2 linked regions of the Rheinheimera salexigens genome follow. The protein of the gene in region 2 interacts with the protein of the main gene of each other region in a pairwise test. Links are inferred from orthologs where the notes say so. Each region holds a gene or a part of one and is shown on either strand. Other genes may lie near its edges.

Evidence for each region.
Region 1: the proteins of ptsN (region 2) and trkA interact in binary tests that used the Escherichia coli proteins (3 or more experiments, as listed by UniProt). The link is inferred for Rheinheimera salexigens from one-to-one orthologs.

The regions. Positions count from the first base shown.
Region 1 is NZ_MKEK01000001.1:196,327-199,607, forward strand. The notes cover bases 207-3,152. They hold trkA (Trk system potassium transporter TrkA), read left to right. Parts: upstream 207-964; coding sequence 965-2,341; downstream 2,342-3,152. Other genes in these bases: rsmB (16S rRNA (cytosine(967)-C(5))-methyltransferase RsmB), read left to right, coding at 207-955; BI198_RS01005 (TrkH family potassium uptake protein), read right to left, coding at 2,338-3,152. Also shown: more of rsmB, read left to right, coding at 1-206; more of BI198_RS01005, read right to left, coding at 3,153-3,281. UniProt on the Escherichia coli protein: Part of the constitutive potassium transport systems TrkG and TrkH. May regulate the transport activity of TrkG and TrkH systems. Binds to NAD(+) and NADH.
Region 2 is NZ_MKEK01000001.1:526,585-529,633, forward strand. What follows is about bases 20-2,733. They hold ptsN (PTS IIA-like nitrogen regulatory protein PtsN), read right to left. Parts: upstream 1,755-2,733; coding sequence 1,284-1,754; downstream 20-1,283. Other genes in these bases: BI198_RS02635 (Na+/H+ antiporter subunit G), read left to right, coding at 20-117; BI198_RS02640 (HPr family phosphocarrier protein), read right to left, coding at 148-417; rapZ (RNase adapter RapZ), read right to left, coding at 427-1,284; hpf (ribosome hibernation-promoting factor, HPF/YfiA family), read right to left, coding at 1,762-2,049. Outside these bases: more of BI198_RS02635, read left to right, coding at 1-19. UniProt on the Escherichia coli protein: Seems to have a role in regulating nitrogen assimilation.

The sequences.
Region 1 (3,281 bases), 330 kb from region 2 along the record:
TGCGGTACTGCGTAATGTACAACGTCATCCGGGCATTTTTGATTTCGAAGATGCGCCCGACCCAGTGCAGTTTAACCATCCCGGTTGGATTATTAGCCAATTACAACAAGCTTATCCAGAGCAGTGGCAAGATATTTTGCTGGCGAATCAACAAAAAGCCCCGCTTTGGTTACGAGTTAATAGTAATAAAATTACAGCTGAGGATTATAGCGCAGCGTTAACCGCAGCAGATATAGAGCATCAGCAACCCTTGGTGGCTATGCCGACAGCAATTAAGCTTAACCAAGCCCAAGATGTGACAAAGTTACCGGGTTATGTTGAAGGTTGGTTTTCAGTTCAAGATGGTGCAGCCCAATACGCCGCTACTTTATTAGACGTTAAAAATTGTCAGCATATATTAGATGCTTGCTGTGCACCTGGCGGCAAAACCTGCCATATTTTAGAACTGGCACCACAAGCTAAGGTAACTGCCTTAGATAAAGAGCCTAAGCGCTTAATTAGGGTCGAAGAAAACTTAGCTCGGCTTGGTTTAACCGCTACCGTAATAGCAGCAGATGCAGCGGAACCCGACACGTGGTGGCAAGGCCAATTATTTGATCGGATCTTATTAGATGTACCCTGCTCTGCCACCGGTGTTATTCGCCGCCACCCCGATATTCGTTGGTTACGTAAAAAAGCCGACATTCCGGTGTTAGTTGCAATACAACAGCAAATATTACAACAGTGTTGGCAGTTATTAGCGCCAGGTGGTAGCTTGCTCTATGCTACTTGTAGTGTGTTGCCTGCAGAAAATCAGCAACAAATCACTGCTTTTTTACAGCAGCATGCTGATGCTAGCTTACAGGTTATTCCTCATCAGCCCGACCCGACTACCGTAGGCTGGCAGATCCTACCTAATGAACAACAACTAGACGGTTTTTACTATGCACTGTTAGTTAAAAACGGCAAGGATTAGCAACAATCTATGAAGATTATTATTTTAGGTGCTGGTGAAGTTGGCGCAACCTTGGCCGAAAATTTGGTGGGTGAGCAAAACGATATTACCGTCGTTGATAGTAATGCAGATAAGTTACGCGCCTTGCAAGATCGCTATGACTTACAAGTGGTACATGGTCACGGCTCTCATCCCGACGTCTTAAAGCAAGCCGGCGCAGAAGATGCTGATATGCTAGTTGCTGTAACCAATAGCGATGAAGTCAACATTGTTGCTTGCCAAGTCGCCTATAGTATTTTTAATACGCCAGTCAAAATTGCCCGTATTCGTACTACCCAATACCTAAAATATCGTGATCAGTTATTTAATAAAGATGATATGCCTGTCGATCACTTTATCGCGCCTGAAGCATTAGTCACTAACTATATTCGCCGCTTAATCGATTATCCTGGAGCGCTACAAGTTGTTGAGTTTGCCGGCGGTAAAGTGAGTTTAGTGGCCGTTAAAGCTTACTATGGCGGCTTGCTCGTTGGTCATGCTTTATCTACGTTAAAAGAACATATGCCAAATATTGATGTTCGGGTCGCAACAATTTATCGTAACGGCAACGCTATAAGACCGCTTGGTACGACTATTATTGAAGCCGACGACGAAGTGTTCTTTATTGCTGCCACTAAGCATATTCGGGCCGTTATGAGTGAATTGCAAAAGCTAGAGCGCAATTATAGACGCATCATGATCGCTGGCGGCGGTAATATAGGTTTTGGTTTAGCGCGTGCTTTAGAAGATACCCACAGCGTTAAATTAATAGAGCGTAATAAAGAACGTGCCGAGTTTTTATCTAGTGCCTTAGACAGCACCCGAGTTTTTGTCGGCGATGCGTCTGATCCAGAATTGTTAGAAGAAGAAAACATTGAGCAAATAGACGTATTTATTGCGGTCACTAATGATGACGAAGCCAATATTATGTCCGCCATGTTAGCCAAGCGCATGGGGGCACAAAAAACCATGGTCTTAATTAAGCGCAGCGCCTATGTCGACTTACTGCAAGGTGGCGAAGTTGATATTGCCGTGTCGCCACAACAAGCCACCATTTCAGCCTTACTGACCCATATTCGTCGCGGTGATATTGTTAACGTATATTCTCTGCGCCGCGGTGCAGCTGAAGCGATTGAAGCTATTGCCCATGGTGATAGCAGCAGTAGCAAAGTTATTGGTAAAGCCATTGGTAAATTAAAATTACCCCCGGGCACCACCATAGGCGCAATAGTACGCGGCGAAGAAGTATTAATAGCCAAAAATAGTACCGTGATTGAAACAAACGACCATGTCATTCTATTTATGGTGGATAAAAAACATATCAGCGAAGTTGAAAAGCTATTCCAAGTTAGCGCAATTTTTATTTAATCCTGCCAAAAGGTTGGAGTAAATAAAACTAACAAGGTAAATATTTCTAAACGGCCAAACACCATGGCCGTGATTAACAACCACTTACTAATATCTGGGATAGCACCATAATGGGCAGCCACTTCGCCCAAGCCGGGTCCCAGATTATTTAAGCACGCCGCAGTCGCAGTAAAAGCCGTCACACTATCTAGCCCTGTCGCCATTAACAACAACATAATAACCACAAACACTAAGGCATAAGCAGCGAAAAAGCCCCAAATCGCTTCAACAACTCTATCCGGTACCGCACGACGGCCCAGCTTAATGGCATATACCGCGCGGGGGTGAATTAACCGGTTTAGCTCACGCTTACCTTGTAAAAATAACAACACCACTCGCACCACTTTTAAGCCACCGCCGGTCGAACCAGCACAACCACCGACAAAACTAAAAAAGATTAGTAATATAGGTAAAAACAATGGCCAAATCGCGAAGCTAACCGTAGAGAATCCCGCGGTAGTAGCAATGGACACCGCTTGAAAACTACCATGATTTAGCGCATCGGCTGCAGAGTCATAAGTATTGGTTTTTAATAACACCACAAAGCAAACGAAAACTAGCGCGGCTTGTAAAAATATAAACGCTTTAAATTCAGGATCACGAAAATAGACACTGACACTTTTACCACGCATGGCAGCAAAGTGTAATGGAAAATTAACCGCACTAATTAATAAGAAAATAACGCAAATAGCATTAATTACCGGGCTTTGAAAATGCCCCATGCTGGCATCATAAGTTGAAAACCCGCCGATGGCTATGGTCGCGAATGCATGACAAATGGCGTCAAAGACATCCATTCCTGCAGCATAAAACGCCAAAGAACAAGCAATTGTTAAGGCTAGATAGATGTACCAAAGATGCTTAGCGGTATCGGCTATTCGTGGCGTCATTTTATTATCTT
Region 2 (3,049 bases):
ATGTTAATTAAAGCCGCGATACATCATCAGCTTAAAGCCATCGATAAGACTCAAGGTATAGAGAATATTGGTGATAAAGCACTGGTAGACAAGACCGACGAAAACGCAGAGCAATAACTTTAATGATTTTAGCTGGCTCTAGCTGAATTAGGTCTCGTCAAAGCCATTATTAATTAAACTGACTACTGCGGCTAATGCTTGCTCTGCATCCTCACCCTCAGTCGCAACTTGCAAGGTCTTTCCTTTACTGCTAGCTAACATTAATAGCGCTAATACACTGCTAGCATCTGCGGTTTGTTTATCTTGAATTAATTGTATTTTCGCTGAAAACTGCTGGCATAATTGAGCCAACTTAGTGGCGGCTCTCGCATGTAAGCCAAGATGGTTAACGATAGTGACGTCTTGTTTGCATCGCATAAGCTGGCTCTAACGTTGGTGGTGACGTACTAACTCTCGATGACGTATTTGCACGTCGTCACGTTGATTACGGTAGCTTTCTGCTAAACATTCAGCAATATAAACTGAACGATGTTGGCCGCCAGTGCAACCAATTGCAACGGTTAAGTAGCTACGGTTATTACGCTCTAAATGTGGTAACCAGCTACTAATAAAGCTATTAATTTGCCAAATATATTTGGCAACGACTGGCTGCGAAGCCAGATAATCTTTTACCGGTTGATCCACACCCGTTAAGGGTTTTAAATCAGGCTCCCAATGCGGGTTTGGCAAGAACCGAGCGTCAAATACATAGTCTGCATCTTTGGGAATACCGTACTTAAAGCCAAAAGATTCAAACAGAATAACTAAACGACCGGTTTTTTGACCTAAAATACGTTCACGTAATTGCTCTGCTAGCTGATGAACATTTAGCTCTGTGGTATCAATGTACAAGTCTGCAGCGCTGGCTATGGGGTCGAGTAACTGCTGTTCCCGCATAATGGCTTCATCTAAAGACATGGCTTGGTGTGACAGCGGGTGCATGCGACGGGTTTCACTAAACCGGCGAATTAAGGTGCTGTGATCAGCATCTAAATACAGTATATGTAAGTCAACTTTGCGTGGTAAGTATGACAAGATTTCCGTTAAGTCATCAGGGTTTACTGGTAAGTTGCGGACATCGATACTGACTGCGACTCGCTCGTACTGACCCATTACTGTTGTTGCTAACGTAGGCAGTAAATTAACCGGAATATTATCTACGCAGTAATATCCTAGATCTTCCATTACTCGTAAAGCGACTGATTTACCAGAGCCAGAACGCCCACTGACAACAAGCAACTTCATCATTCTGTATTAGCCTCACAATACTCTATAAGCAGTTGATAGAGTTGTTGGTTAGTTTCTGCATTACGAATTTTCTTGGTTAATTCTTTTTGACTGAGTAGCTTAGCAATACTAGATAAGGTACTTAAATGGGCTTGGCACTGATCTTCTGGCAATAAAATCGCACAAAATATATCGACTGGTTGATTATCGTTAGCATCAAAAGCAATGGCTTCTTTACTGACGACAAACACCAAAATCGGTTTTTCTACATTGCTAAGTTTACCGTGCGGTATAGCGATACCACCACCTATGCCTGTAGAACCAAGCTTTTCACGCGCCATTAGTGATTCAAGAATACTGTATTCAGTTACTTCAGGTAATTGCTGCTGCGCAAGCTCAGCAATATATTCTAAAATACGCTTTTTACTATTAAAAAGAACTGCACTTTTAGTGCAGTTCTCCGTCAACATTGTGGTTAAATTTATCATAGTTAATTTAGTGTCGAATTAGCTTTTCTTTGTGTTTAATTACTTGTCGATCAAGTTTATCGATCAGCTGGTCAATGGCGGCATACATGTTTTCATCATCAGAGATAGCGAATACTTCTGCACCACTTAAATTAATCTTAGCTTCAGCTATTTGCTTGAGCTTTTCTACCGTTAAAACAACATTTACGTTATTAATATGCTCAAAGTGTCGGGCTAATTTAGCGAATTTAGTGTCTACATATTCCTTTAATGCGGCTGTGATTTCGACATGACGACCAGTTAGATTGATTTGCATAGACATATTCCTCTTTTTGGCTTACTTACATCAAGGTCTTGCGCTGATTTGACGGTGGAATAAATAAAGACTCACGATACTTGGCAATAGTACGCCTTGCAACGTTTATCCCTTGTTCTAGTAGTATTTCGGCCATTTTGCTATCACTAAGCGGTTTGGCCGGGTTTTCCGCCGCCACTAATTTTTTAATAAAGGCTCGAATCGCAGTGGATGAACATTCGCCACCGCTATCGGTACTTACATGACTAGAGAAAAAGTACTTCAGTTCAAATATTCCTCTAGGTGTATGCATATACTTTTGGGTAGTTACTCGGGAAATAGTTGACTCATGCATGCCAACCATTTCTGCTACATCATTCAATACCATCGGTTTCATGGCTTCTTCGCCAAGCTCAAAAAAGCCTTGTTGTTGTTGTACTATACAGTTGGACACTTTTAATAGGGTTTCGTTTCTACTTTCTAAACTTTTTATAAACCATTTTGCTTCTTGTAAATGCGAGCGTATAAATTGGCTGTCGGAACTACTTTTAGCTGTTCTGGACATAGCAGCGTATTGCTGATTAACCCTAACTTTAGGCATTGCCTCGGCGTTTAACTCTACTTGCCAGCGACCTTTTACTTTGGTCACACTAACATCAGGGATAACGTATTGTTGTTCTTGTTTTATCACATCGGCACCTGGCCGCGGGTTTAAACTTTGAATCAGTTGCATCACCTGTTTAAGTTCGTCTTCTTTGAGTCTAGTCACTCGCATCAAAGAACGAAAGTCTCTATTAGCTAAAAAGTCGGTATGTTCAAGTAATAAGGCCTGAGCCTGAGCTAAAAAAAGGTGTGTCGGCTGAAAACTGACGTAATTGGACTAATAGGCATTCTTGTACTGAGCGAGCACCAACGCCGATGGGGTCAAATAATTGAATGCGCTTAATGACTGCTTCTACTTCGTCCGCTTCAACATCGTCTATATCGAGAGACTGTAATATATCGTCACAGCTGATAGTTA